One region of the Agromyces sp. NPDC055658 genome, then DNA from elsewhere that is predicted to be linked to it. Evidence: predicted binding sites of a transcription regulator. Region 1 holds the regulator's gene; each other region holds the start of a gene.

Region 1 (12,744 bases):
CCGCGAGCGCGTTGAGGAACTGCGGGGCGACCTCGCGCGCGTACGCGTCGTCGACGAACCGCGTCTCCTCGGGCAGGGTGTACCGGTCGAGCCAGTCGAGCAACGGCAGGCCGAGCCCCGCCATGGAACGCAGCTGCGGGAAGTGGACGTGCGTGTCGACGAGCCCGGGAAGCAGCACGCCGTCGCGCAGGTCGACGACCGTCGCGTCGGGGTGCCGCCGGGATGCCTCGTCGAATGCGCCGCGGAAGCGGATGACGCCGCCTTCGACGACGATCGCACTGTCGGCGTCGTAGCGCGCCTCGCCGCCCTCGAACGGGCTGACGGGCGTGTCGACGACGGTCGCACGGTAGAGCTGGGAGGGAACCATCGTTGGGACCACCTTTCGGCCCCGCCAGCTGATGCGTATCGAGGCACCGGCCGGCGTTGCCTGACCGATGCATGGTTCGACACTGAATCTGCAGCGCATCGGTTATCCATGCGAACGATGCGCCGACGACACGCTACGTCGGTTGCCTGCGGAGGGCAAGCATTTCGGGTCGAACGGGTCAGCGGTGCCGGGCGGCGGCGCGCCGTTCGAGCTCGGCGACGGCGCCGAGCACGACCGCGGTGAAGCCGTCGGCCGCGGTCAGGCTCACGAGGTGGGTCGCCCCGGGCACGACGACGAGCCGAGCGTCGTGCGCCGCGCGCAGCAGCCGCCGTTCCTGCAGCCGGAAGTGGTCGTAGCGTCCGTTCACGAACCAGATCGGCACCCGGACGGCGTCGAGCGCCGCCACCGGATCGAGGTGCCCGACGGCCGCGAGCGCGGGGGCCATCACGTCGAGTGCGACGCCGCCTGCGACCACATCGGCGAGCGCGTCGGGCGCGAGGAAGAGGGCGGCGGTCGCGTCGTTCAGCCATCGTCCGCGATCGGGCAGACGGGCGATGGCCGCGGCGATCGACCGGTAGGCGGCGAGACCTGGCCCGCGAGGCACGGTCCCGCACGCGGCCGCGACGAGGCCGTCGAGACGATCCGGATGCCTCGCCGCGAACTCGATCGACAGGTAGCCGCCGAGGCTGAGGCCGACGAGCAGACGCGGCGGCGCGGCATCCGGAGCCGTCCCATCGGTCTGCGGCGGGTTCAGCGCCTCCTCGATCACCGCCATCGCGGCGTCGATCGAGAACTCCTCGGCCATGCGCGACCCGTGCCCGGGCAGGTCGACCGCGACGACGTCGACGCCGTGCGCCGTGAGCGCGGCGACCTGCCGCCGCCACATCGTGGCCGAGGTTCGGATGCCGTGCACGAGCACGATGCGGGCGCCGACCATGCTCACCCCGCCCTGATCGCCCCGATCTCACGAGCCCGGGCGACGGCCGCGGTGCGCGAGCCGACGCCGAGCTTCGTGAAGATGTGCACGAGGTGCGACTTGACGGTCGCCTCGCTGAGGAAGAGCGACTTGCCGATCTCGCGGTTGGTGCGCCCCTCGGCGACGAGCGCGAGCACCTCGGCCTCGCGCACCGTCAGGCGCTCGCCCGTGGCGCGGGAGGCGTCGAGCTTCGCGGCGAGCTCCGGTGCGAGCGCCCGATCGCCCTCTGCGGCGGCGCGCACGGCCGCGATGAGCGTCTCGGGCGGTGCGTCCTTCAGGAGGTAGCCGCTCGCGCCGGCTTCGATCGCCCCGAGGATGTCGGCGTCGGTGTCGTAGTTGGTGAGCACGAGCACCCTCGGTCCGTCGGGCTCGGCGCGCAGCCGGCGGGTCGCCTCCGCACCCTGCATCGCGCCGGGGAACTGGAGGTCCATGAGGACGAGGTCGACGCCCTTCCGGCCGAGACGCACCGCGTCCTCGGCCGAGGACGCCTCGCCGACGACCTCGAGATCGACCTCGCGTTCGAGCATCGCGCGGATGCCCGCCCGCACCACCGGGTGGTCGTCGGCGAGCAGCAGCCGGATCATGCTGGCACCACCGGGATGCGGATCGACAGCGCCGTGCCCTCGCCGGGCGCGGATTCGACGTCGGATCGGCCGCCGAGCTCTTCGGCGCGCCGCCGGATCGAACGGAGGCCGTACTCGCCGGCAGCGGCCGTCGTGCCGTCCGCGGCGGCTGCCGCGGCGCGTCGGGCGACGGCCTCGACGTCGAAGCCGATGCCGTCGTCGACGATGTCGAGCGCGACCTCGTCGCCGAGGTAGGTCAGCGTGAGCGAGCACGTGCGGGCGTCGGCGTGCTTCACGACGTTCGCGAGCGAGCCCTGGGCGATCCGCAGCAGCGCCGCGTCGACCGCCATCGGCAGCACGACCGGGTCGCCGCTCGTCGCGAACTCGACGCGCGTGTCGGCGCCCGACTGGTGAGCCTGGTCGTCGACGGCCTCGGCGAGCCGGCGGAGCGCGGCGGGCAGCGTCTGCTCGTCGAGCGACGGCGGGGTGAGCTCGCGGATGAACCGGCGCGCCTCGCCGAGATTCTCGGCCGCGGTCTCGCGGGCGAGCACGAGCTTCTGACGCACGCTCTCGTCCGAGACGTCCCGCTCGGCCGCATGCAGCAGCATCTGGATGCTCGAGAGTCCCTGCGCGAGGGTGTCGTGGATCTCGCGGGCGAGCCGCTCGCGCTCGGCGAGCGTGCCGGCCTCGTGGCTCGCGGCCGCGAGTTCCTCGCGCGTCGCGATCAGGTCGAGGATGAGCGCCTGGCGCTCCCTCGTCTCCTGCGCCATCGCGCGGTAGCCGAGGCCGATCACGATCGCGACGCCCGCGCTGATCAGCGGTCCGAGGATCGAGCCGACCTCGTAGCCGAGGTGGCTCGCCGTGCCCCAGACCGAGAGGCCGAAGGTGACGACGACGAGCGGCACAGCGATCGGCGCGGCGAGCACGTGCAGCTCGAGGAAGAACAGCGGGAAGGCGAGGAAGGCGGCGTCGGGGGTGAGCGCCGACATCGCGACCCAGAGCGCGAGGAGCATCACGAGCCAGACGACGCGCGCCCACGTCGGCAGGTGCCGGTGCGCCGTCGCGACCCCCGCGCCGTAGCAGGCGAGGAACGCGATCGCGAGCACCGTGATCGGCACCTCGTCGGTGTCGTCGGAGATGAGCGCCCGCACGATGACGAAGAGCGTGAGCCCGACGACGAGCAGGTGCAGGCCGAGCCGAAGCGCGATGAACACCGGGCGCAGCGCCGATTCGGCCCCGCGCGACGGGTTCGGCAGGGTCGCGCTCATGCTGCGAGCGTAGCCGCGGCGCCCGCCGCGAGGCATCCGTCGAAAGTCGGAAGCCGAATCATGGGAGAATCGACAGGATGTCTCCGAGAGCTGTGAACCCGCCGGTGCCCGCCGCCACCGACCCCGCGTTGATCCGAAACTTCTGCATCATCGCGCACATCGACCACGGCAAGTCGACGCTCGCCGACCGCATGCTGCAGATCACGGGCATCGTGTCCGATCGCGACATGCGGGCGCAGTACCTCGATCGCATGGACATCGAGCGCGAGCGGGGCATCACGATCAAGAGCCAGGCGGTGCGCATGCCGTGGCAGGTCGAGGATGCCTCGGGCGAGAGCCGTGCGTACGCGCTCAACATGATCGACACCCCCGGCCACGTCGACTTCTCGTACGAGGTCTCGCGCTCGCTCGCCGCGTGCGAGGGGGCGATCCTGCTCGTCGACGCCGCCCAGGGCATCGAGGCGCAGACCCTCGCGAACCTCTACCTCGCGCTCGAGAACGACCTCGAGATCATCCCAGTGCTCAACAAGATCGACCTTCCGGCGGCCGAGCCCGAGAAGTACGCGCGCGAGCTCGCCGACCTCATCGGCGGCTCGCCCGACGACGTGCTGAAGGTCTCCGGAAAGACGGGCGTCGGCGTCGAGGAGCTGCTCGACCGGGTCGTCGAGCGCATCCCCGCGCCGGTCGGCAACGCCGACGCGGCGCCCCGTGCGATGATCTTCGACTCGGTCTACGACAGCTACCGCGGCGTCGTCACCTACGTGCGCATGGTCGACGGCCAGCTGAACCCGCGCGAGCGCATCCAGATGATGTCGACCCGCGCGACGCACGAGATCCTCGAGATCGGCGTCTCCGCGCCCGAGCCCACGCCCACCAAGGGCCTCGGCGTCGGCGAGGTCGGCTACCTCATCACCGGCGTGAAGGACGTACGCCAGTCGAAGGTCGGCGACACGATCACGACGGCGGTGAAGCCCGCCGCCGAGGCGCTCGCCGGCTACACCGAGCCGCTCCCGATGGTGTTCTCGGGTCTCTACCCGATCGACGGCAGCGACTATCCCGAGCTGCGTGAGGCGCTCGACAAGCTGAAGCTCTCCGATGCGGCGCTCGTGTACGAGCCCGAGACGTCGGTCGCGCTCGGCTTCGGGTTCCGCGCCGGCTTCCTCGGCCTCCTCCACCTCGAGATCGTGACCGAGCGGCTGCGCCGCGAGTTCGGGCTCGACATCATCGCGACGGCGCCGAGCGTGGTCTACGAGGTCACGACCGAGGACAAGAAGACCGTCACCGTCACGAACCCGAGCGAGTTCCCGACGGGCGCGAAGATCGCCGAGGTGCGCGAGCCCATGGTGAAGGCCGCGATCCTCGCCCCGAAGGAGTACGTCGGCACGATCATGGAGCTCTGCCAGTCGCGCCGCGGCAGCCTGCTCGGCATGGAGTACCTCGGCGAGGACCGCGTCGAGATCCGGTACAACATCCCGCTCGGCGAGATCGTCTTCGACTTCTTCGACCAGCTGAAGTCGAAGACGGCCGGGTACGCGAGCCTCGACTACGAGCCGGTCGGCGACCAGGCGGCCGACCTCGTGAAGGTCGACATCCTGCTGCAGGGCGAGCAGGTCGACGCCTTCAGCGCGATCGTGCACCGCGACAAGGCCTACGCCTACGGCGTGCTCATGACCGGTCGGCTGCGCGAGCTCATTCCCCGCCAGCAGTTCGAGGTGCCGATCCAGGCCGCGATCGGTGCGCGCATCATCGCGCGAGAGTCGATCCGTGCGATGCGCAAGGACGTGCTCGCCAAGTGCTACGGCGGTGACATCACCCGCAAGCGCAAGCTCCTCGAGAAGCAGAAGGAGGGCAAGAAGCGCATGAAGATGGTGGGCCGGGTCGAGGTCCCGCAGGAGGCCTTCATCGCGGCGCTGTCGGGCGACACCGAGACCAAGAAGGACGCCAAGAAGTAGCGCGCGGCCCGCCGCGCGCGAAGGAACACGGATGACTCGCAGAAGCACGTTCACCGACCAGTCGGTCACCTACGGGGCGATCGGCGCCACGCTCGACCCCGATTTCCTCCGCTACCCGCCGGTGGGCCTCCGGCCCGCCGAGGACGCGGTACGGCTCGGCTCGGGCCAGGAGCGGTTCGACCGCTCGGCCGAGGCGCTCATGACGTGGGGCATCCAACGGGGAGCCGGGTTCACGATCGCCGACGTGTCGGCCGGCACCGGGGCCCAGTACCCCGGCATCGTGTTCGACCCGACCGGCGCCCCGCTCGCCGACCAGCCCGCGCCCCGCACGGAGGACCGGTTCGGCGCCGACGGCACCCCGTACATCGCCGCGGGCATGACCGCGACGCTCGAGCACAAGCGGCGGTTCGGCACGGCGAAGACCCCCGTGCTCGTCGTCTACGTGATCGACGAACCGAACCGGATCGGCTTCGCCTACGGAACGACGGCGCACGGCGCCGAGACCGGCGAGGAGTCGTTCATCCTCGAGCACCGCGACGACGACACGGTGTGGCTCACCATCCGCTCGATCCTCGCGACCGCGGGCGGCGTGCGCGCCGTGCTCTCGCCGTCCACCCGTCGTCGTCGTCGCGAGCTCACCCGCAGGGAGCTGCGGGCGCTCCACCCCGCCGGCGGCGTGTAGGCGTGGGCTCGGCGCTGCCGCTCGGCGAACCGGCTCCGGCCGACGGCCTGCTGCCGGCCCAGGCGGCCGCGGGCGCCGCGGACCGCGCGTTCGGCGTCTACGTGCACGTGCCGTTCTGCCGGGTGCGGTGCGGGTACTGCGACTTCAACACGTACACGTCCGACGAGCTGCGCGGCGCCCGGCAGGCCGACTACGCGGGCCAGGCGATCGACGAGATCAGGATGTCGCGGCGCGTGCTCGAGGCATCCGAAGTCCCCTCCCGCCCGGTCGAGACCGTGTTCTTCGGCGGCGGCACGCCCACCCTCCTGCCCGCCGCCGACCTCGTCGAGATGCTCGGCGCCGTGCGCGACGAGTTCGGCCTCGCGCCCGGCGCCGAGGTCACGACCGAGGCGAATCCCGACTCGGTCGGACGGCGAGAGCTCGACGAGCTCGCGGCCGGCGGGTTCACGCGCGTGTCGTTCGGCATGCAGTCGGCGGTTCCGCACGTGCTGGCGGCGCTCGACCGCACGCACGACCCCGAGCGGGTGCCGCAGGTCGTCGAGTGGGCCCGCGACGCAGGGCTCGACGTCAGCCTCGACCTCATCTACGGCACGCCGGGGGAGTCGCTCGACGACTGGCGGCGCAGCCTGGAGCACGCCATCGCGCAGCGCCCCGACCACCTGAGCGCGTACGCGCTCATCGTGGAGGACGGCACGAAGCTCGCCCGGCAGATCCGCCGCGGTGAGCTCGCGACGCCGTCGGACGACCTCGAGGCCGACATGTACGAGCTCGCCGACGAGTCGCTCGCCGCGGCCGGCTACGACTGGTACGAGGTCAGCAACTGGGCGCGCGGCACCCGGCACCGGTCGCGCCACAACCTCGGGTACTGGCGGGGCGACGACTGGTGGGGCGTCGGCCCGGGCGCGCACAGCCACGTCGGCGGCGTGCGCTGGTGGAACGCGAAGCATCCCTCGGCGTACGCCGAACGCCTCGCGAAGGGCATCTCGCCCGCCGTGGGCCGCGAAGTGCTCGACGGACCGACGCGCGAGACCGAGCGCGTGCTGCTCGTGACGCGGATCCGGGAGGGGCTCGAGCTCGCCTCGCTGCACACCGGCGGCCGTCATGCGGTCGCCGGGCTCATCGCAGACGGCCTCGTCGACGCGAGAGCCGCCCTCTCCGGCGTGCTGACGCTCACGCGGAAGGGGCGGCTCCTCGCCGACGCGGTGGTGCGGCGGCTGCTCGACGCTCCGGTGGTCGAGTAGCGCCCGACGACGCGGGGCGCGGATCGAGAACCGGTGCGGACGAGCTCAGTTGACGAACTTGATCGCGATCGGGTAGACGTACGGCTCGCCCTTGTTCGCCGCGATCGCGGCGATGATGCCGAAGACGATCGAGCAGATCCACGCCGCGGCGAGGATGATGAATCCGATCAGGATGAACGCGGTGATCCAGCCGACGACATAGGCGATGAGCAGCGTGATCTGGAAGTTCAGCGCCGTCGCCGCGTGGCCGCGGACGAACGGGCCCTTGTCCTTCAGGATGAGGTAGCCGATCAGCGACGGCAGGACGCCGAAGATGATGCCGCCGATCTGGATCAGCGTCGCCCAGAGCTTCTCGTCGGACGGGCTGAGCGGCTGGTTCTGCTCGTAGGGGTTCACGGGCGGGGGAGGTGGCGGGGTGCCCTCGGACATGGTCTCTCCTTGATCGGGCCGCCGGGCGGCGGCGGGTCGCTGTCATGCTGGCACAGACGAGCGCGCCGCGGAAGAGTTCCCGCGGCGCGCTCGGCAATGCGTCGTCGAACCGGCTACTTGATGAGGCGGATGGCGAAGGGGTACCGGTAGTGCACGCCGTCCTTCGCCTTGAGGTACGCGAGGATCGAGAACACGACGACGGTCACCCAGAGCGCGGTCGGCAGGAGCCACCCGACGTACCCCCAGAACCCGAAGGTCACGAGGGCCAGCACCATGTTCACGATCACGATCGCGACGTACGCGATGATCGCCGTGATCTGGAAGTTGAGGCCCTCCTTCGCCTCGACGTTCGTGAACGGGCCGCGGTCCTTGAACACGAGCCAGATGATGAGCGAGGGCAGCGGGCCGACGATGCCGCCGAGCTGGGCGAGCGAGCCCCAGAGCACGTCCTGGTCGTGGGCGAGGGGGGCGGCCGGCTGCGGCTCGGGGGCGGGGGGCGGCGGTGCGGAGTCGCTCATGGGCATGCCTTTCGGGGGCGGGAACGGTCGGGTGGAGGCGCGGGCCGCGGGAACGGGGGCGGCGCGCGGAACATCCATACGGTAGCGCCCCGGTGGGACCGCGGCAACGGCCGGGTCACGGGATGTCGCGATATGATTGGCACTCCGATCGATCGAGTGCCAAGCCGTGCAGAGGAAGCGAGGGCCATGGTCTCCGAACGCAGTCTCGCGGTGCTCCGCGCGATCGTGCAGGACTATGTCGCCTCGCGCGAACCCGTCGGCTCGAAGACGATCGTCGAACGCCACGCCTTCGGCGTCTCGGCCGCGACCATCCGCAACGACATGGCACTCCTCGAAGAGGAGGAGCTGATCGCGGCGCCGCACACGTCGTCGGGCCGCATTCCGACCGACAAGGGCTATCGCGTCTTCGTCGACCAGCTCACCGACGTGCGTCCGCTGAGCTCGGCGCAGCGGCAGGCGATCGAGACCTTCCTCGGCGAGTCGAGCGACCTCGACGAACTGCTCGCCCGCACCGTTCGCCTCATCTCCCAGCTCACGAAGCAGCTCGCGGTCGTGCAGTACCCGAGCTTCTCGAGTGCACGGGTGCGTCACGTCGAGCTCGTCGCGCTCGCACCCTCCCGCGTGCTCTGCATCCTCATCGCCGACTCCGGCCAGGTCGAGCAGCGGCTCGCCGAACTCGCCGAACCGGTCGACGACGAGACGCTCGCGTCGCTCCGGCACCGCCTCAACGAGCTCGTCGCGGGCACCACGATGACGGATGCCTCGGAGCTGCTGTCGGGCGAGCTCGACGTCGTCGACCGGCGCCACGCCGCGGTGCTGCACACGCTCGCCGCGACGCTCGCCGACCAGGCGCGCCAGCAGCGCAGCGACCGGCTGGTCGTCGCGGGTGCCGCGAACCTCGTGCGCACCGAACAGGACTTCGCCGGGTCGATCCTCGGGGTGATCGAGGCGATCGAGGAACAGGTCGTGCTGCTCAGGCTCTTCGGCGAGATGGCGACCGACGAGCACGCCGTCGCCGTTCGCATCGGCCGAGAGAACGCCTCGTTCGGCCTCGGCGAGACGTCGATCGTGTCGAGTGCGTTCGAGATCCCCGGGCGCGACATCTCGCGCCTCGGCGTCGTCGGGCCGACCCGAATGGACTATTCCAACAGCATGGCGGCCGTCCGCGCCGTCGCCCGATACCTCTCCCGCACGCTCGGCGAGAACTGACCAGCCGCCGTCCGAACCGACCGGCGCAACCGAAAGGACAAGCCCTCCGTGGCCGACCACTACGAGGTCCTCGGCGTCTCCCGCGACGCCACCCCCGACGAGATCAAGAAGGCGTACCGCCGCCTCGCGCGAGAACTCCACCCCGACGTGAACCCGGGCGCCGAGGCATCTGAGCGCTTCAAAGAGGTGACCCACGCGTACGACGTGCTGAGCGACCCCAAGCAGCGCCAGCAGTACGACCTCGGCGGCGGCCAGGGCGGCTTCGGCGGCCAGAACTTCGGCGGCTTCGGCGACATCTTCGAGACGTTCTTCGGTGCCGGCCAGCAGAGCCGTGGCCCGCGGTCGCGTCGTGAGCGCGGCCAGGACGCCCTGATCCGCGTCGAGGTCGGCCTCGACGAGGTGATCTTCGGCACCCATCGCGACATCGAGGTCGACACGGCCGTGCGCTGCGAGACCTGCCAGGGGTCGTGCTGCCAGCCGGGCACCTCGCCCGTCACGTGCGACATCTGCCACGGCAGCGGCCAGATCCAGCGCCAGGTGCGCTCGCTCCTCGGCAACGTGATGACCTCGAGCCCGTGCGGCACCTGCCGCGGCTACGGCACGATCATCGCCACGCCCTGCATCACCTGCCAGGGCCAGGGGCGCGTGCGCGCACGTCGTACGGTGCCGGTCGACATCCCTGCGGGCGTCGACACGGGTGTTCGCCTGCAGATGCCGGGCTCCGGCGAGGCCGGCCCCGCCGGTGGACCGAACGGCGACCTCTACCTCGAGATCAAGGTCAAGAACCACGAGGTGTTCAGCCGCAACGGCGACGACCTGCTCGCGACCCTCGAGGTCGCGATGACCGACGCCATCCTCGGAACGGACGCGACGATCCCCGGTCTCGACGGCGACGTCGAGCTCGAGGTGAAGGCCGGCACGCAGAGCGGCGAGATCCTGACCGTGAAGGACCGCGGGGTCACCAAGCTCCGCGGCAACGGCCGCGGCGACCTCAAGATCGGCGTGCAGGTCGTCACGCCGACGAAGCTGTCGTCGAAGGAGCGCGATCTGATCTCGCAGTTCGCGGCGTCGAAGCGGTCGCCCGAGCCCGAGCTCAGCCACTTCCAGCAGGGGCTGTTCGCCCGGCTCCGCGACCGGTTCCTCGGCTGAGCGGAGTCCGCAGATGAGCAGCCTGTACCTCGACGAGTCCCTCGACCTCGGCGCGCTCGCCCCGGGCGCGGAGGTGCGGCTCACGGGCGACGAGGCGCGGCACGCCGTCACCGTCGCGCGCATCCGCACGGGCGAGCGCATCGCGATCGGCGACGGGCGCGGGGTGATCGTCCGTGGCTCGGTCGTCGCGACCGAGCCCCGCGAGCTCGTGTTCGTCGCCGACGAGGTCGCCGTCGAGGAGCGTCCCTCCCCGGCGATCACGCTCGTGCAGGCCCTCGCGAAGGGCGACCGCGATGAGATGGCCGTGCAGGCGTCGACCGAGCTCGGCGTCGACGCCGTCGTGCCGTGGGCCGCCGCCCGTTCGGTGTCGCGGTGGGAGGGCCCGAAGGCCGAGAAAGGCAGGCGCCGCTGGGCCACCATCGTGCGCGAGGCCGTCAAGCAGTCGATCCGCGCCTGGCTGCCCGAGGTCACCGAGGTCACGACGACGGCCGGGCTGGCCGCGCGGCTGGCCGGAACCCGGGTGCTCGTGCTCGAGCCGACCGCACGTATGGCGCTCACCGAGCTCGAGCCCGACGGCCGCGACCTCGCGCTCGTGGTCGGGCCCGAGGGCGGCATCGCGCCCGACGAGCTCGACCGCCTCGTCGCCGCCGGCGCCGAGACGGTGCGCCTCGGCGCATCGGTGCTCCGCACCTCGACCGCCGGTCCCGCGGCGATCGCCGTGCTGAGCGTCCGGCTCGGGCGGTGGTGAGCGATCCCTCGCTACGATGGTGGAATGACCGACTCGCGCGCTGAACCGACCGTCTTCGAACGCATCGTCGCGCGCGAGATCCCGGCGCGCATCGTCGCCGAGTCCGAGCGCGTCATCGCGTTCCACGACATCGCGCCGCAGGCGCCGGTGCACGTGATCGTCACGACGAAGGCGGGCGACTACCGCGACGTGGTCGAACTCGCCGCGGGCGACCCCGAGCTGCTGGCCGAGCTCGTCGGCCTGGCTCGCGACGTCGCGGGCGACCTCGCCGACGGCGAGTTCCGCCTGGTGTTCAACACCGGTGCCTCGGCCGGCCAGACCGTGTTCCACGTGCACGCGCACGTCCTCGCGGGCGGGCTCGAGGAGGGCACGCTTGCCGGAGCCTGAGTCGACGGAGTCCGCGGTGCCGACCGGGCCGGAGGGGGCGGCGACCGGCGTCGACGAAGAGCGCCTGCGCATCGACGGGGTGCAGATGGTGCGCCTGCTGGGGCCCCAGGACCGACTGCTGACCTCCGTCCAGCGCGAATACCCGGGCGTCGAGGTGCACGTCCGCGGCAACGAGATCGCGATCCGCGGCGCTGCCGACGAACGTCGCCGGGTACGCCGGCTGATCGAGGAGCTGCTCGAACTGGTGCGCCGCGACCAGGACCCGACCCCGACCGAAGTGAGGAGCTCAGCCCGCATGCTCGACGCCGACCCCGACGCGAAGCCCTCCGACCTGCTCGGCCAGGTGATCGTCTCCAGCCGGGGCAAGACCATCCGGCCGAAGACCGAGGGCCAGCGCGCCTACGTCGACGCGATCGACGAGAACACGATCGTCTTCGGCATCGGCCCCGCAGGCACCGGCAAGACGTACCTGGCCATGGCGAAGGCGGTGCAGGCGCTGCAGCGCAAAGAGGTCAATCGCATCATCCTCACGCGCCCCGCGGTCGAGGCGGGGGAGCGGCTCGGGTTCCTGCCCGGAACGCTCACCGACAAGATCGACCCCTACCTGCGGCCGCTCTACGACGCCCTCAACGAGATGATGGACCCCGAGCTCGTGCCGAAGCTGCTCGCCTCGGGCACGGTCGAGGTCGCCCCGCTGGCGTACATGCGCGGACGCACCCTGAACGACTCGTTCGTCGTGCTCGACGAGGCGCAGAACACGACGCCCGAGCAGATGAAGATGTTTCTCACCCGACTGGGGTTCGGATCGAAGATGGTCGTCACCGGCGACGTGACGCAGATCGACCTCCCCGGCGGCGCGAGCGGACTGCGCCTCGTCACGCGCATCCTCGATCGCATCGACGACATCCACTTCGCGCGCCTCACGAGCGACGACGTCGTGCGCCACACCCTCGTCGGACGCATCGTCGACGCGTACACCGAGTTCGACCAGCGGCAGCAGGCGCAGCGCTTCGAGCGCGCCGAGGCCCGCGAGTTCGCGAATCGCGCCGAACGGCGCGGTCACGCCGGTCCCCGCGACCACCTGCCGAGAAAGGGCACGTCTTGAGCATCGAGATCAACAACGAATCCGCGATCGAGGTCGATGAGGCCGCGATCCAGCGGCTCGCGGTCTACGCGCTCGACGCCATGCACGTCCATCAGGACGCCGAGCTCGCGATCGTGCTCGTCGACGAGGGCGCGATGGAGCAGCTCCACG
Region 2 (4,496 bases), on a different contig from region 1:
GCGTCGCTCTTCGTGGGCTGGATGCTGCCGCTCTCGATCGCCGCGATCGTCTTCGGCGTGCTGGGCCTGCGCCGTGAGGAGCACGGGCGCGCGCTCGCCTTCGTGGGCATCGGCACCGGGCTCGCCGGGCTCGTCTTCTCCGCGGTCTGGATCGGCTACTACGCGATCGTCTTCGGCGCCCTGCCGGTCTGAGCGTCGCGGCGGGTGTCGAGACCCGTCCTCCTGCGCGGGGCGCGCCTCAGACGGCGGGTTCGAGCCGTTCGACGAGCAGCGCGACGTGCCGGCCCTGCTCGCGGGTGAGCACGATCGTCGCCCGTTCCGTTCCGCGCAGCTTCAACCGCGTGCGCAGCGTCGCCGGATCGACGTCGACACCGCGCTTCTTGATCTCGACGGTGCCGACGCCGCGCGACTGCAGCGCCTGGCGCAGGCCCCGCTCGTCGGCCGGCAGCCGTTCGATCACGCGGAAGCCCCTGGCGAACGGAGAGTCGAACGCCGTGTCGGCCGTGAGGTACGCGATGCCCGGGCTCAGCATCCAGGCGCCGTGCTCGCGCGCGAGATCGCCGATGAGCCGTGCGCGGATGACCGCACCGTCGGGTTCGTAGAGATAGTCGCCGAGCGGGCCGTCGGGGGCGTCCTCGCTGTCGGCCGCGGCGGCGAGTTCGTGTGCGGCATCGCCGCGGATGACGAGCGCAGATCGCCCGACGCCCGGTCGGGCGAGTACGCCGAGCCAGACGGCGAGCTCGACGACGTCGCCGTCGACCGAGACCCACTGCGCCTCGGCACCGGCGGGGATCACCTCGCGATCGGTGCCCGGGCCCAGCTTCACGCCGACGGGCATCCGCTCGGCGAGCCCGAAGGCGAAGTCCAGGCTCGGCGAGTACGCCGAGGCATCCGCGATGCGGGTCGTGGTGCCGCCCGCCGTGGTGCGCCGCGCCGGATCGAGCCAGGCGCCGTCGATGCCGCCCAGCGCGACGTCCTCGGCACGAGCGTGGAGGACGCGCGCCTGGGGGAACGGGGTGAGGTTGTAGGCGGCGATCGCCGCGGTGACCTCGTCGGCCTCGGCCGCGGTGACCTCGAGGTCGATCGCGGCCATGGCCAAAGCGTCGCCGCCGATGCCGCAGCCGAGGTCGGCGACGTGGCGGACGCCCGCGCGCGAGAAGCGACCAGCGTGGAGGGCGGCGACCTGGAGCCGGGTGGCCTGCTCGAGGCCGGGCTCGGTGAACAGCATGCGCGCGGCGAACGGGCCGAACTTCGCGGCAGCCTTCGCGCGCAGCTTCGACTGGCTGAGCACGGCCGCGACGAGGCCGGCGGCGTAGCCCCTCCGGCGCAGCTCGGCCACGGTCTTCACGATGTCGGCCTTCGAGTCCCACTCGGGCAGCTCGTCGAGCAGGCGCAGGCCTTCGGGGGAGAGGAGTTCGACGAGGTCGGAGCGTTCCACCCGGCAACGCTAGCACCGGACGAGCGGCCCGCACGGCCGCGTCGGTCGCTCGTGTTCGCCGCGCGTGAACGGCGCTGGCACTCACGTTGCACGAGTGCCAGAACGCGCCTAGACTCGGCTTAGCACTCTCGCTCCGAGGCTGCTAACCAGTCTTTCGTCAAAAGACGGCATTCGTCTAGAAAAGGGGTAACCGTGTCGGTTTCCATCAAGCCGCTCGAGGATCGCATCGTCATCAAGCAGGTCGAGGCCGAGCAGACCACCGCGTCGGGTCTCGTCATCCCCGACACTGCGAAGGAGAAGCCGCAGGAGGGCGAGGTCGTCGCCGTCGGTCCCGGTCGCATCGACGACAACGGCAACCGCGTTCCGCTCGACGTCGCGGTCGGCGACAAGGTCATCTACTCGAAGTACGGCGGCACCGAGGTCAAGTTCGGTGGCGAGGACTTCCTCGTGCTCTCGGCCCGCGACGTGCTCGCGGTCGTCGTTCGCTGAGCGACCCGAAACCTTCACGATCGGCCCGGATGCCTCGGTATCCGGGCCGTTCGGCGTTCCTGGGGCCCGAAGGGTGCCCCGAAACGGCGGTGTCGCCCGCCGGGCGTAGGCTGGATCGGTGAATTCCCGCTCAGCCCACGCCGATCACGGCGCGATCAGCCGAGCGGGTCTCGGCTACGCGATCTCCGCGTACCTGCTCTGGGGCGTGCTCCCCATCTACTTCATCGCGCTCGCACCCACCGGGTCGGTCGAGATCGTCGCGTGGCGCATCCTGCTCTCGCTCGTCTTCTGCGCCCTGCTGATCACCGTCACCCGCGGATGGTCGAAGTTCGTCGCGCTCCTGCGCAACCGCCGGGTGCTCTTCACGATGGCCGCGGCGGGCGCCCTGATCTTCGTCAACTGGGAGACGTACGTCTACGCGGCGGTGAACGAGCAGGTCGTCGAGGCATCCCTCGGGTACTTCATCAACCCGATCGTGACGATCTTCCTCGGGGTGCTCGTGCTGCGCGAGCGCCTCAACCCGACGCAGTGGGTGGCCGTCGGCATCTCGATCGTCGCGGTCGTCGTGCTCGCGGTCGGGCACGGGCAGTTCCCCTGGATCGCGCTGCTGCTCGCGTTCTCGTTCGGGTTCTACGGGCTCATCAAGAAGCGCGTCGGCCCCAGGGTCGACGCCGTGTCGGGCCTCACGCTCGAGACGCTCTGGCTCGCGCCCGTCGCTGCCGCGCAGCTGTGGTGGATCGCCGCGACCGAAGGTCTCACGATGGGCACCGAGGGGGCTTGGCACGCGGTGCTGCTCTCGCTCGCCGGCGTCGTCACGGCGGTGCCGCTGCTGCTGTTCGCCGCGGCATCGCGGCGGCTGCCGCTCATCTACATGGGGTTCATCCAGTACTTCGCGCCGTTCATCCAGTTCATCGTCGGCGTCGCGGTGCTCGGCGAGCCGATGCCGCCCGAGCGGTGGATCGGGTTCGCCCTCGTCTGGGTCGCGCTCGCCGTGCTCACCGTCGACCTCGTGCGTCGCGGCCGTGCGGCGCGACGGATCGTCGCCGAGCCCGTCTGACGGACTTCGGCGGACCTTCGGCGGCCGGAGTCCCGAACGGCGGAATCCGCAGCGGATGACACCGCATGACGCGGATTCCGTGCGTCGGAGGCCGCGCAGGTGTCGACCCGGTAACGATCCGGCCGGTGTTACCGGGTTGTGACCGCGGTGACTTGTTTCCGCGGTGGGCCCGCAATACTGTCAATCAACGGCGTCAGGACTGACGCTTGATTGTGTAACGAATTCCTTCAGTCCCAAGGAGCAACATGAGCGTCTTCGCGAAGGCTTCGGCCAAGCGTTCTGCGCGCGCAGCCTGGACGGGTCTCGCCATCGTCGGCGTCAGCACCCTCCTGCTCACCGCGTGCACCTCAGGCGGGTCACCGTCGTCGACCGAGAGCGAGAAGCCCGCCGACACCGGCGATGCCCAGCCGATCGAGGCCGGCGAGCGCGACCTGACCCTGAAGGTCGGCCAGCTCGCACCGCAGAGCGGCACGCTCGCGGTGCTCGGCCCGCCCCAGATCGCGGCTGCCCAGCTCGCGGTCAACGACATCAACGCCGCCGACCTCGGCATCAACATCGAGCTGACCCTCCGCGACGAGGGCGACAGCACGGTCGACGTCGCGACGGGTTCGGTCACCGACCTGCTCTCGGGCGGCGTCTCGGCCATCTCGGGCGCTGCGGCGTCGGCGACGACCCGCAACATCTACGAGCAGGTCACGAGCGCGGGCGTCGTGCTCATGTCGCCGTCGAACACGGGTCTCGACCTGTCGACCATCGACGACAACGGGCTCTACTGGCGCACCGCTCCCTCCGACCTGCTGCAGGGCGAGGTGCTCGGCAACCTGGCCGCCGAAGACGGCAACTCGACGCTCGGCATCATCTACCAGAACGATGCCTACGGCACGGGCTTCGCCGAGGCGACGAAGAACGCGTTCGAGGGTGCCGGCGGCGAGGTCGTGGCGGAGTCGTCGTTCAACACGGGCGACACGAACTTCTCGACCCAGATCGGCGACGTGACGGCGCAGAACCCCGACGCGATCGTGATCATCTCGTTCAACGAGGCGAAGGTCATCATCCCCGACCTCGTCGGCGGCGGCTTCCCCGGTGACAAGATCTACCTCACCGACGGCAACCGTCTCGACTACAGCGCGGACTTCGCTCCCGGCCTCATCGCCGGCTCGAAGGCGACCACGCCCGGTCTCGACCTCGCTTCGCTCGGCGACTTCACCGAGCGCCTGAAGGAGATCGACCCGAGCCTGACCGACTTCACCTACGCGGCGGAGTCGTACGACAACATCGTGCTGTTCGCGCTCGCGGCCTACGCGGCCAACGACACGAGCGGCCAGTCGATCGCCGACTACCTGACGCAGATCTCCGGCACGACCGGCGGCGGCGAGAAGGTGACCGACTTCGAGTCGGCGGCCAAGCTCCTCGCCGAGGGCGAGCAGATCGACTACGACGGTCTGTCGGGCCCGATCACGTTCGACGAGAACGGCGACCCCACGGGCGCCACGATCGGCATCTACGAGTACA
Region 3 (12,744 bases), on a different contig from region 1:
GTGCGCTCGTCTACGACATCATGCGGCGCTGGTTCGCCTATCGCGGCAACGAGGTCGTCTTCGTGCGCAACGTCACCGACATCGACGACAAGATCCTCGACGCCGCGCACCGCGAGCTGCAGGGCTCGGGCGAGGAGTGGTGGGCCCTCACCTACCGCATCGAGCTCGAGTTCACGTCGGGCTACGCGCAGCTCGGCATCCTGCCGCCGACGTACGAGCCGCGGGCGACGGCGAGCGTGCAGCAGATGCAGGAGCTCATCGCCCGCCTCATCGAATCGGGGCACGCCTATCCGGCCGCCGACGACTCGGGCGATGTGTACTTCGACACCTCGAGCTGGCCCGCCTACGGCGAGCTCACGCGTCAGTCGCGCGACAAGATGGAGGCCGCGGCCGACGCCGACCCGCGCGGCAAGCGCGACCCCCGCGACTTCGCCCTGTGGAAGGGACGCAAGCCCGGCGAGCCCGAGTCCGCGGGCTGGCGCTCGCCCTGGGGCGTGGGCCGGCCCGGCTGGCACATCGAGTGCTCGGCGATGGCTGCGCGCTACCTCGGCGACGAGTTCGACGTGCACGGGGGCGGCCTCGACCTGCGCTTCCCGCACCACGAGAACGAGCTCGCCCAGTCGACCGCGGCCGGCCAGGCGTTCGCGCGCTACTGGGTGCACAACGGCCTCGTGAACATCGGCGGGCAGAAGATGTCGAAGTCGCTCGGCAACTCGGTCTACGCGGCCGAGCTCCTGAGCCTCGCCTCTCCGCTCGCCGTGCGGTACCTGCTGGGGCAGGCCCACTACCGTTCGACGCTCGACTACTCGCCGGGCTCGCTCACCGAGGCCGAGGCCGCCGTCGATCGCATCCGCACGTTCCTGCAGCGCGTCGAACGCCGACTCGCCGGCACCCGGTTCGTCGGCGTCGGCGCGCCCGAGGTCCCCGAAGCGTTCGCCGCGGCGATGGACGACGACCTGGGCGTTCCGCAGGCGCTCGCCGTGCTGCACGACACGGTGCGCGCCGGCAACCAGGCGCTCGACGACGAAGAACTGCACGACGCCGCCGTCGCCCACGGGCAGGTGGGCGCCATGGTCGAGGTGCTCGGCATCGATCCCCGCGACCCGCACTGGGCCACGGCCGACGCCGGCCCCGCGGCATCCGCCCTCGGTTCGCTCGTCGAACGCCTCATCGACGACCGCCGCGCAGCGCGCGACGCGAAGGACTGGGCGACCGCCGACCGCATCCGCACCGAGCTCGCCGAGGCGGGCATCACCATCGAAGACAGTCAGACCGGCACGCATTGGAGCTTGGGATCATGAAGGGCAGCAGCGGCAAGTCACGCGCCGGAGCCGTACGCAAGGGCGGCAAGGGCGCGGCGGGCAAGCAGGTCGGCACCGGCGGGCACGGGCGCAAGGCGCTCGAGGGCAAGGGCCCGACCCCGAAGGCGGAGGATCGCGCCTGGCACCCCGCCGGCAAGCGCAAGGCGGCGCAGGAGCGCTACGCCGCGGCCGGCGGCAAGGGCAAGCCGGCCGGCAAGGTCGCAGGTCAGGGCCGGGGCGCGAGCGCGCCCCGCGGCGCCTCGGGCGCATCGCGCCGCGCCAAGTCCGGCGACGAGTCGGAGATCGTGACGGGCCGCAACTCGGTCGTCGAGGCGCTGCGCACCCGCATTCCCGCGACGACGCTGTACATCGCCGCCCGCGTCGAGATGGACGACCGGGTGAAAGAGGCCGTCAAGCTCGCCACGAACCGCGGCATCCCGATCCTCGAGGTCATGCGGCCCGAGCTCGACCGGCTCGCCGGCGACGGCGGCGTGCACCAGGGCCTCGCGCTCAAGGTGCCGCCCTACGAGTACGCCCACCCGATCGAACTGCTCGACGAGGTCATCGCCCGCGACGAGACGCCGCTGCTGGTCGCCCTGGACGGCGTCACCGACCCGCGCAACCTCGGCGCGATCCTGCGGTCGACGGGCGCGTTCGGCGGCCAGGGCGTCATCGTGCCGCAGCGCCGTTCGGTCGGCGTGAACTCGGCGGCGTGGAAGACCTCCGCGGGCGCCGCGGCTCGCGTGCCCGTCGCGATGGCCGCGAACCTCACGCAGACGCTCAAGAGCCTCAAGGAGCGCGGTGTCTTCGTGCTGGGCCTCGACGGCGACGGCGACGTGTCGCTGCCGGGCCTCAGCTGGGCCGATCGCCCGATCGTCATCGTGGTCGGCAGCGAGGGCAAGGGGCTCTCGCGCCTCGTCGCCGAGACGTGCGACGCGATCGTGTCGATCCCGATCAGCGCCTCGACCGAGTCGCTGAACGCGGGCATCGCCGCATCGGTCACGCTCTACGAGATCGCGAAGCTGCGCGCCGCCGAGTAGCGAGCGCGCCGCCGCGCGACCGACCCACGGGCGCCGACCCCCGCGGGCGCCGACCCGCGGGCGCGACGCCCGTGCGTCAGACCTTCAGCCGCCAGTCGTCCTCGTCGTCGGGGTCGATCGCGCTGATCGCAGCCGTCTCGGTCGGCACGACGTCCATCGCCGCCGTGATCGATCCGGTCGGCGGGTCGATCACGGTCGCCTCGTCGCGGCGGTGCCGCAGCACCTCGTTGACGTACGAGGTCACGGCCTCGGCGAGGGGAATGTCGTGTCCGGCGCGCTGCGCCATGAACCAGCGGTGCTCGAGCAGCTGGTGGAACACCTCGGCCGGCTCCAGCTTGCGGCGCAGCTCGAGCGGGATGGCGCGGACCACCGGCTCGAACACCCGCATGAGCCACTCGTGCGCGACCATCTCCTCGTCGAGGTCGGCCTTGCCGTACGCCGCGCGGTACGAGTCGAGGTCGTTGAGCAGCCGGCGGGCCTGGTTCTCGCCCGCGTCGAGGCCGGTGAGGCGCAGCAGGCGCCGCTGGTGGTGGCCCGCGTCGACGACCTTCGGCTGTATGCGGACCGTCGTGCCCGAGGCATCCGTCTTGATCGCCAGCTCTTCGACGTCGAAGCCGAGCTCGTTGAGGCGGTTGACGCGTTCGGTGATGCGCCAGCGCTCGGCGCCGGGGAACGATTCCGGCCCGGTGAGCTCGCCCCAGAGCTTGCGGTAGGCGTCGACGATGCCGTTCGAGATGCGCACCGGGTCGAGCTCGTCGGCGACCTTGCCGCCGGCCTCGAGGTCGAGCAGCTCGCCGGCGATGTTCACGCGCGCGATCTCGAGGTCGTTCTCGCGCTGGCCGTTCGAGAGGCCGCCCTCGAAGAGCTTGCCGGTCTCGGCGTCGACGAGGTAGGCGGCGAACGCGCCGGCGTCACGGCGGAAGAGCGTGTTCGAGAGCGACACGTCGCCCCAGAAGAAGCCGACGATGTGGAGCCGCACGAGCAGCACCGCCAGGGCGTCGACGAGCCGGGTCGCGGTGTCGGGTCGCAGCGTCTGCGAGAACAGGGCCCGGTACGGCAGCGAGAACCGCAGGTGCCGCGTCACGAGCACGGGCTTGAGCTCCTCGGCCTCGTCGTCGGTGCGGTTCGTGATGACCGCGACCGGTTCGACGCAGGGGATCTCGAGCCGCTGCAGGGTGCGCAGCATCTCGTACTCGCCCCGCGCCATCTCGGCGGTCGTCTCCTTGATCGCGACGACGTGGCCGCCGAGGTGGGCGAAGCGCACGAGGTGCCGCGAGATGCCCTTCGGCAGCGCGGCGATCGCGTCGGACGGCCATGACTCGAGCGGGAGGTCCCACGGCAGATCGAGGAGCGCCGGGTCGGTCATGGCCGAGGTGATCGAGAGGGAACCGCTCATATGTCGATCCTTGCAGCCCTGCGGCGGTTGCAGAAACGGGATGCCTCGGGCGGGGCGCCGCCGGAGACGACGATGCCGGCCGGGCCGAGGGCCCGACCGGCATCGATCGTCGTGAGGCGCGTCAGCTGACGACGGCCTTGTTGCCGAGGCGGTCGCCCGACTCGGCGTCGAAGAGGTGCACGTGGTTCGGCGTCGCGGTGAGGTAGACCTTGTCGCCGGCGTTCGGGTGCAGGCGGCCGTCGACGCGCGCGACGATGTCGGTGCGCTTGCCCTCGACGGTCGAGTGGCCGTAGAGGTAGCCGTCGGCGCCGAGCTCCTCGACGAGGTCGACGTCGACCTCGAGGCCCTCGCCCGGGGTCGCCGACACGACGATGTCCTCGGGGCGCACGCCGATCGTGGCGACAGCCCCGTTGGCCTCGGCGAGCACGTCGCGGTCGACGGGAACGACAGCCGTGCCGAACTTGACGCCGGAGTCGACGAGGTCGGCGTGGAACAGGTTCATGGCGGGCGAGCCGATGAAGCCGGCGACGAACACGTTGTTCGGCTTCTCGTACAGGTCGCGCGGGGTGCCGACCTGCTGGAGCAGGCCGTCCTTCAGGACCGCGATGCGGTCGCCCATCGTGAGCGCCTCGGTCTGGTCGTGCGTGACGTAGACGGTCGTGACGCCGAGCCGGCGCTGGAGCGACGCGATCTGGGTGCGGGTCTGCACGCGGAGCTTGGCGTCGAGGTTCGAGAGCGGCTCGTCCATGAGGAAGACCTGGGGCTGGCGAACGATCGCGCGGCCCATCGCGACGCGCTGGCGCTGGCCGCCAGAGAGGGCCTTCGGCTTGCGGCTGAGGTAGGGCTCGAGGTCGAGCAGCTTCGCGGCCTCGAGGACCCGCGCAGCGCGCTCGTCCTTGCCGACGCCCGCGATCTTGAGCGCGAAGCCCATGTTCTCGGCGACCGTCATGTGCGGGTAGAGCGCGTAGTTCTGGAAGACCATCGCGATGTCGCGGTCTTTCGGGGGGACGTCGGTGACGTTGCGGTCGCCGATGAAGATGTTGCCGTCGTTGACCTCTTCGAGGCCGGCGAGCATGCGGAGCGACGTGGACTTGCCGCAGCCGGACGGGCCGACGAGCACGAGGAACTCGCCGTCGGCGATCTCGAGGTCGAGCTGGTCGACCGCGGGGCGGGTGCCGCCCGGGTAGAGGCGGGTGGCCTTGTCGAACGTGACTGACGCCATGTTGATTTCTCTCCTTCACCGGCAGGTACGTGCCGGACGATCCGTTGTGAATGGAAGCGCGTCGACGGTGACGCCTCCTCAGTATCGCACGCGCGGCAGAGGCTCCCGACCACGGAGGAATTCGCGGGGATGCCTCGCACGGACCTCTCGGGGCGGACCGCCGGACCGTCGTCGCGATGTCCAGCCGGGGTTCGGGTGATTCCCAGATGCCGTTCCTACTATCGTGTTCACGTGCGCCCCCCTGTTTCGGCGTGCCCACACAGCGACCGGAGTGACCATCGATGAGCAACGGCGGATCCAACCAGCCACGCCCCACCCGTAACCAGCAGCGGGAGGCCGCGCGCGAGAAGGCGCGCGAGCTCCGCGAGGCGCAGAAGAAGCGCGACCGCCGCAACAAGGTGCTGATCCAGGGCGGAATCATCGTGGCGGTCATCGCGATCGCGGCGCTCGTCGGCACGCTCATCTTCAACAGCGTGAAGCCGGCCGGCCCCGGCCCCGCCAACATGGCGAGCGACGGCATCGTGCTCACGGGGGCCGACGGCACGATCACGCCGGTCGACACCCCGGCGCTGGCAGCCGGTGCGACGCCCAAGCCGACCGAGCAGGACGACAGCGGCACGGTCGCGAACATCGTCGTCTACGTCGACTACCTGTGCCCCTTCTGCGGCCAGTTCGAGACGACGAACGGCGAAGCGATCAGCACGATGGTCGAGCAGGGGGCGGCGACGCTCGAGGTGCACCCGCTCGCGATCCTCACGAACCGATCGAACGGCACCCAGTACTCGCTGCGCGCCGCGAACGCGGCGGCGTGCGTCGCCGACACCTCGCCCGAGGCGTTCCTCGACTTCAACGCGCTGCTCTTCGAGAACCAGCCCGAGGAGGGCAGCGACGGCCTCACGAACGACCAGCTGAAGGAGTTCGTGTCGCAGTCGGGTGCCAAGTCGACGTCGACGATCGAGAAGTGCATCGACGAGACCCAGTTCAAGTCGTGGGTGCAGGAGGCGACGACCCGCGCGCTCACCCAGCCCGTGCCGAACTCGGAGCTCGAGTCGATCAAGGGCACCCCGACGGTGCTCGTGAACGGCAAGCAGTACCAGGGTTCGCTCACCGACCCGGCCGAGTTCCAGTCGTTCGTGCTGCAGGCCACCGGCGAGGCGTTCTCGGAGTCGAACTCGACCCCGTCGCCCACCCCGACGCCCACGCCCGCGGGCTGACCCATCGCGATCGCACGAAGGCCCGGCGCGCGTCGCCGGGCCTTCGTCGTCTCCGCGCACCGGCGGCCGGGCTCCGAGTAGGATTGTCGGGGCCCGCACCGGTCGGGCCATGCCGGCTTGGCGCAATTGGTAGCGCACCGTACTTGTAATACGGGGGTTGCGGGTTCAAGTCCCGCAGTCGGCTCTTGACCGAGCATCCCGCCGACGTGCACGAGCACCACCAGCACGCCGAACGCACCCGCATGCCGCGCTGGATCGCCATCGCGCTGGCGATCGTGTTCGGGGCGTTCACGGCCCTGCAGTCGCGGGTCAACGGCGCGCTCGCGGCCGACCTCGACGACGCGTTCACGGCCGCCGCGATCTCGTTCGGGTCGGGGCTCGTGATCCTCGCCGTCGCCCTCTGCGTGTGGCGTCCGGGTCGGGTCGGCCTCCGGCGGGTGATCGCCGCGCTCGGCGCGCGCCGGCTCGCCTGGTGGATGGTGCTCGGCGGTTTGAGCGGTGCGTGGTTCGTCACGACCCAGGGCCTGTCGGCGGGGCTCCTCGGCGTCGCGATGTTCACCGTCGCGATCGTCGCGGGCCAGACGATCGGCGGGATCGTGTTCGACCTCGCGGGCCTCGGCCCGGGCGGCAGGAGGCCGCTCTCGCCGACCCGGGTGCTCGGCGCGGTCCTCGCCCTCGCGGCGATCGCCTGGGCCGTCTCGGCGCAGCTCGCCCACGACGTGCCGTTCGTCGTCATGCTGCTGCCGTTCGCGGCCGGCCTCGCCGTCTCGTGGCAGCAGGCCGTCAACGGCCGCGTCAAGGCCGAGGCGTCGAGCGCGCTGACGGCGGCGTTCGTGAACTTCGCGGTCGGCACCGTCGCTCTCGTCGCGGCGGCGGTCGTGCACGGCGTCGCCGCAGGCTGGCCCGAACGCCTGCCGACCGAACCGTGGCTCTACGCCGGCGGGGCGATCGGCTGCATCTTCATCGCGGGCCAGGCGCTCGTCGTGCGCGTCGTCGGCGTGCTCCTGCTCGCGCTGTGCGGCGTCGCCGGACAGCTCGCGGGCGCGCTCGCGCTCGACCTCTTCCTGCCGACCGGACGCGCCGTGGACGCGGCGACGATCGGCGGCACCCTCCTCGCGCTCGCCGCGGTCGCGGTCGCATCGATCCGGTGGTCGCGCCACCGGCACCGCTCCGACGTCGTCGAGCGCCCCGACGCGGTCAATCGATCGAGCTGAACTGCGGCGGCCTGGCCGGGCCCCTCGGCGCCCGTTCGCCGTCGCGGCCGCCGACGTAGAGCCAGCCGAGCAGCTGCTCGTTGGGCGCGAGGCCGTGCATGTCGGCGACGGCCGGATGCCTCGTATACGGCCCGGTGCGCCACATGACGCCCCAGCCGGCCTCGTCGAGCAGGAGGCTCAGCATGTGCGCGACGCCGGCCGCCGCGGCGTCCTGCTCCCAGTCGGCAGCCTTCGGGTGCCAGGTGCGGCGCACGACGAGCGCGATGAGGAGCGGGGCGCGCAACGGCTTGGCCGCGAGCTTGTCGGCGGCCGCGCCGTCGAGACCGGATGCCTCGACGAGTGCGGCACCGAGCCGCCTCCGCGCGTCGCCGCGCAGGGCGATCGTCCGCCACGGACGGAGGCCCGCGTGATCGGCGACCCGTTCCGCCGCCTCGAGCAGCACGAGCAGCTCGGCGTCGTCGGGCGCGGCCTCCGTCACCTTGGGTGCCGAGCGGCGCAGGAGCGCCGCCCGGCGTGCCGGATCCGTCGTCACTGCTCGGGCGTGAAGCCGAGCGCGAGCGAATTCATGCAGTAGCGGTCGCCGGTCGGCGTGCCGAACCCGTCGGGGAAGACGTGCCCCAGGTGCGAGCCGCACGCCGCGCAGCGGACCTCGGTGCGCACCATGCCGAGGGTGCGGTCCTCGATGAGCTCGACCGCCTCGGGCCGCACCGACTCGTAGAAGCTCGGCCAGCCGCACCCCGAGTCGAACTTGGTGCCGCTCTTGAAGAGCTCGGCACCGCATGCGCCGCAGGTGTAGACGCCGGCGCGCTCCTCGTCGAGCAGTTCGCCCGACCACGGCCGCTCGGTCGCGGCCTCACGGAGCACCGAGTACCGTGCGGGGTCGAGCTCGGCGCGCCATTCCTCATCGCTCTTCTGCACCGGGTGTGACATGGGCGCTCCTCTCGTTCACGGGGTCGGTTCCATCGTCGCAGTTCTCAGGGGCGGCGACGACATCGGATGCAACGCCGCGAGCGGCCCGGCTGTTCCGCGGTGACACACGCCGCCATGCGGCGGCCTCTCGGCGAGCGTTGCCTAGGATGTGCTGCAGGCGGGCCGCCCGGCTCGCGCGACGGGAGGACCGGATGAGCGCCGAGCGCGTGCCGCACCGCCCCGACGACGCCCCGCTCGACGATCGCCAGTTGCGCGTGCTCGCCTTCGAGGCGCGCGCGTGGCAGCAGCCGGCCCGCAAGGCCGAGGCGATCCGCGACGAGTTCGGCATCTCGGCCGCCCGTTACTATCGGATCCTCGGCGAGCTCATCGATTCGCCGGCGGCGCTGCGCCACGACCCGATGCTCGTCAAGCGACTGCAACGCCTGCGGTCCGCACGCCGCGCGGCGAGATCGCAACGTTCGCTCTCCCTCGGCCGACCGCTCGACTGAGCCGGCCCCGACCCCGATCTGGACCCCATGGCGCAGAAGTTCCCCCGCGACCGCTTCGACTCGATCCCGCACGGCATCGACCGCGTCGGCGCGCATCGCGCTCCCGCCCGCCGCGGTGCGAAGTGGATCAGGTTCGGCTGGGCGGCGCTCGCGACCGTCGTGCTCGCCGGCATCGGCATCGCGGGGGTCATGATCTTCAACGACCGCCTCGACATCTCGGGCGGCGGGCCCGCTGCGACGGCGTCGGCGTCGCCCGCCGCCACGGCCCCGCCGACGATCGCACCGGTGCCGGTGACGGTGCTCAACGGCACCTCGACGGCGGGCCTCGCGGCGAAGGCGAGCGAGACGCTGACGGCCGGCGGGGTCACGGTGGGCGCCACCGCGAACGCCAGCGAGAACGACATCACGGAGACGGTCGTCTATTATGCGACACCCGACCTCGAGGGCGCGGCGCGCGGGGTCGCCGGACTCCTGCCGGAAGCCGACGTCCGGTTGTCGGAGAGCTTCGCCGAGACGGGCACGCCGCTCGTCCTCGTCCTGGGCTCCGACTACGCGGAGGCGTCCGCCGGCTGATCGCCCGCGAATCGTTGCCATTCTGCGACCATTCGTTGCATCGGACCCCTTGTGCGCGGGATGTCGGGTCTGTGAGTATCTGGAATTGGTCGCTCGCGCCCGCGCTGTGCAGGCGCCCCCTCGGGGCTCGTGCCAGTGCATCGACTGAGCCGGCCCGGTACAGGCGACAGGCACGTGCTGATCGACACACTGCAGTTATGGGAGCAACGCATGGCGAACGGAACCGTCAAGTGGTTCAACGCTGAAAAGGGATACGGTTTCATCACCGTCGACGACGGCAGCCAGGACGTCTTCGTCCACTACTCGGCCATCGACATGGCCGGGTACAAGGTGCTCGAAGAGGGCCAGCAGGTCGTCTTCGAGGTCGGCACCGGGTCGAAGGGGCCGCAGGCCGAGGCGGTGCGTCCCGCCTGAGCGTCATCCGAGCGTCCCGAACGCGTCGCCGATCGGCGGCGCGTTCGGTGTTCGTGGGGTTCGTCGCGCGACCCGGCGACGTGCGGCGGGCGCGGCGTGTCCCGGGCCGCATCCCGGCCGGCGAAGCCCGGCGATGGCTACGATGACGGCATGGTCAAGGGGGTCCGCCCGGGCGCGAGACGTGCGATCGCCGTCCTCGTGCTCGCCGCGGCGGTGCTCGTCACCGCGGCGTGCCAGTCGTCACCGCCCGAACCGACCGAGGCGCCGACGCCGTCGGCCGAACCGCGGCCGGTCGGGACGTCGCAGCCCGTCGCGGTCTCGTTCTCGCCGCTGCGCGGCACCACGACCGACCCCGCGGCGCCCGCGCACCCGTCGCTCGCGGTCAAGATCGACGACCACGAGGAGGCGCGGCCGCAGATCGCGCTCAACCGCACCGACCTCGTCTTCGAGGAGCTCGTCGAGGGCGGCATCACCCGCTACGTCGCGGTCTGGCACTCGGACGTGCCGGACAGCGTGGGACCGGTCCGGTCGATCCGGCCGATGGATCCCGACATCGTGACGCCGCTCGGCGGCATCATCGCGTACTCGGGCGGGCAGGACCAGTTCGTCGCGATGATGATGGCGACCCCGCTCAAGAACATCGTGTTCGACTACGACGACACCGGTCTCTTCCACCGCGCCGACGAGCGGCCGGGACCGCACGACGTGATCCTGCGCTCGAAGGAGGCGGTCGGGCGCAACGCGAAGCTCGATCCGCCGCCGGTGCAGTTCGCGTACGGCACGGCCGACCCGCTCGCCGACCCCGCCCTGAAGGCGGCACCGACCTCGAAGATCGCGCTCGTGTTCTCCGATGCCCGAAACCCCTCGTGGGACTGGGACGCGGGCACCTCGAGCTGGCTCCGCTCGCAGGAGGGGCGGGCCGACACGCAGGAGGGCGGCGAACGCGTCCGTGCGACGAATGTCGTCACGATGCGGGTCGGCATCGACTGGCGATACGGCGAGGTGCCGAAGACGGTGATGGTCGGCTCGGGGGAGGTGTGGGTCTCGAGCGCCGGGCGCACCGCCCACGGAACCTGGAAGAAGGACTCGCAGGCGGCGCCGATCGTGCTCACCGCCGACGACGGGTCGCCGCTTCGGCTCGCGCCGGGCAACACCTGGATCGAACTCGTGCCGAAGTCGGGTTCGGTGAAGTTCGCGCCCTGAACGGCGCCGGCCACGAGGCATCCGGGAGGTCTCGGACCGCCGCGCACGCAGCGGCGGGTGTTCGCCGCGAGCGTGCGGAAGGGTCCGGTGCTCGCTTGCACTCCCAGCACGAGAGTGCCAGAATCGTCTTAGCACTCACTCGTTTTGAGTGCTAAACCACGAATCTTTGAAGACGTCCGAGAAGGGACGAGAGACACACATGGCAAAGATCATTGCTTTCGACGAAGAGGCCCGCCGCGGCCTCGAGCGCGGCCTCAACACGCTCGCCGACGCGGTCAAGGTGACCCTCGGCCCGCGCGGCCGCAACGTCGTGCTCGAGAAGAAGTGGGGCGCCCCCACGATCACGAACGACGGCGTCTCGATCGCCAAGGAGATCGAACTCGACGACCCGTACGAGAAGATCGGCGCCGAGCTCGTCAAGGAGGTCGCGAAGAAGACCGACGACGTCGCCGGTGACGGCACCACGACCTCGGTCGTCCTCGCTCAGGCGCTCGTCCGCGAGGGCCTCCGCAACGTCGCCGCAGGCGCCGACCCCATCTCGCTGAAGCGCGGCATCGAGAAGGCCGTCCAGGCCGTCGAGGCCGAGCTCCTCGCGAACGCGAAGGACGTCGAGACGAAGGAAGAGATCGCCGCCACGGCCTCGATCTCGGCCGCCGACGAGCAGATCGGTGCGCTCATCGCCGAGGCGATCGACAAGGTCGGCAAGGAGGGCGTCGTCACCGTCGAGGAGTCGAACACCTTCGGCACCGAGCTCGAGCTGACCGAGGGCATGCGCTTCGACAAGGGCTACCTGTCGGCGTACTTCGTCACCGACCCCGAGCGTCAGGAGGCGGTCTTCGAAGACCCGTACATCCTGATCGTCAACAGCAAGGTCTCGAACATCAAGGACCTGCTGCCCATCGTCGACAAGGTGATCCAGACCGGCAAGCAGCTGCTCATCATCGCGGAGGACGTCGACGGCGAGGCGCTCGCGACCCTGATCGTGAACAAGATCCGCGGCATCTTCAAGTCGGTCGCCGTCAAGGCTCCCGGCTTCGGCGACCGCCGCAAGGCGCAGCTCCAGGACATCGCGATCCTCACCGGCGGCCAGGTCATCTCCGAGGAGGTCGGCCTCAAGCTCGAGAACGTCACCCTCGACCTGCTCGGCCAGGCCCGCAAGGTCATCATCACCAAGGACGAGACGACCATCGTCGAGGGTGCCGGTGACGAGGAGGCCATCGCCGGCCGCGTCGCGCAGATCCGCAAGGAGATCGACAACACCGACTCCGACTACGACCGCGAGAAGCTCCAGGAGCGCCTCGCCAAGCTCGCCGGCGGCGTCGCCGTCATCAAGGCGGGCGCGGCCACCGAGGTCGAGCTCAAGGAGCGCAAGCACCGCATCGAGGACGCCGTCCGCAACGCGAAGGCCGCCGTCGAGGAGGGCATCGTCGCCGGTGGTGGCGTCGCGCTCATCCAGGCCGGCAAGACCGCCTTCGAGAAGCTCGACGTCTCGGGCGACGAGGCGACCGGCGCGAACATCGTCCGCGTCGCGATCGACGCCCCGCTCAAGCAGATCGCCCTCAACGCCGGCCTCGAGCCGGGCGTCGTGGTCGACCGCGTGCGCAACCTCCCGGTCGGCCAGGGCCTCAACGCCGCGACCGGCGAGTACGTCGACATGCTCGCCGCGGGCATCAACGACCCGGTGAAGGTGACCCGCTCGGCGCTGCTCAACGCCGCGTCGATCGCCGGCCTCTTCCTCACGACCGAGGC

The links. The regulator HrcA, encoded in region 1, represses chaperone genes, less so after heat shock. The targets are predictions, from matches to a motif close to TTNGCACTCGNNNNNNNCGAGTGCNAA.
Region 2: groES (co-chaperone GroES) is a predicted target of HrcA. The motif match lies at 1,513-1,539, and genes of this name have one in related genera.
Region 3: groL (chaperonin GroEL) is a predicted target of HrcA. The motif match lies at 11,124-11,150, and genes of this name have one in related genera.

Annotation. Positions count from the first base shown of each region.
Region 1 covers NZ_JBSHHD010000020.1:61,943-74,686, forward strand. Annotated here, with positions in the region: gene guaD (guanine deaminase) at 1-367, opposite strand, end outside; gene ACWGPE_RS11240 (alpha/beta fold hydrolase) at 546-1,304, opposite strand; gene ACWGPE_RS11245 (response regulator) at 1,307-1,927, opposite strand; gene ACWGPE_RS11250 (sensor histidine kinase) at 1,924-3,174, opposite strand; gene lepA (translation elongation factor 4) at 3,252-5,126, shown strand; gene ACWGPE_RS11260 (DUF1990 family protein) at 5,158-5,808, shown strand; gene hemW (radical SAM family heme chaperone HemW) at 5,811-7,049, shown strand; gene ACWGPE_RS11270 (DUF4870 domain-containing protein) at 7,095-7,478, opposite strand; gene ACWGPE_RS11275 (DUF4870 domain-containing protein) at 7,592-7,996, opposite strand; gene hrcA (heat-inducible transcriptional repressor HrcA) at 8,183-9,205, shown strand; gene dnaJ (molecular chaperone DnaJ) at 9,254-10,354, shown strand; gene ACWGPE_RS11290 (16S rRNA (uracil(1498)-N(3))-methyltransferase) at 10,368-11,102, shown strand; gene ACWGPE_RS11295 (HIT domain-containing protein) at 11,127-11,489, shown strand; gene ACWGPE_RS11300 (PhoH family protein) at 11,476-12,594, shown strand; gene ybeY (rRNA maturation RNase YbeY) at 12,591-12,744, shown strand, end outside.
Region 2 covers NZ_JBSHHD010000071.1:70-4,565, reverse strand. Annotated here, with positions in the region: partial or broken gene ACWGPE_RS18410 (hypothetical protein) at 1-192, shown strand, start outside; gene ACWGPE_RS18405 (THUMP-like domain-containing protein) at 239-1,438, opposite strand; gene groES (co-chaperone GroES) at 1,631-1,927, shown strand; gene rarD (EamA family transporter RarD) at 2,046-2,984, shown strand; gene ACWGPE_RS18390 (ABC transporter substrate-binding protein) at 3,230-4,496, shown strand, end outside.
Region 3 covers NZ_JBSHHD010000014.1:26,198-38,941, reverse strand. Annotated here, with positions in the region: gene cysS (cysteine--tRNA ligase) at 1-1,301, shown strand, start outside; gene rlmB (23S rRNA (guanosine(2251)-2'-O)-methyltransferase RlmB) at 1,298-2,341, shown strand; gene ACWGPE_RS08635 (DUF4032 domain-containing protein) at 2,418-3,737, opposite strand; gene ACWGPE_RS08630 (ABC transporter ATP-binding protein) at 3,859-4,959, opposite strand; gene ACWGPE_RS08625 (DsbA family protein) at 5,241-6,173, shown strand; tRNA gene ACWGPE_RS08620 (tRNA-Thr) at 6,285-6,357, shown strand; gene ACWGPE_RS08615 (DMT family transporter) at 6,359-7,387, shown strand; gene ACWGPE_RS08610 (nitroreductase family protein) at 7,371-7,919, opposite strand; gene msrB (peptide-methionine (R)-S-oxide reductase MsrB) at 7,916-8,317, opposite strand; gene ACWGPE_RS08600 (DUF3263 domain-containing protein) at 8,509-8,805, shown strand; gene ACWGPE_RS08595 (LytR C-terminal domain-containing protein) at 8,833-9,378, shown strand; gene ACWGPE_RS08590 (cold-shock protein) at 9,589-9,792, shown strand; gene ACWGPE_RS08585 (DUF3048 domain-containing protein) at 9,943-10,995, shown strand; gene groL (chaperonin GroEL) at 11,195-12,744, shown strand, end outside.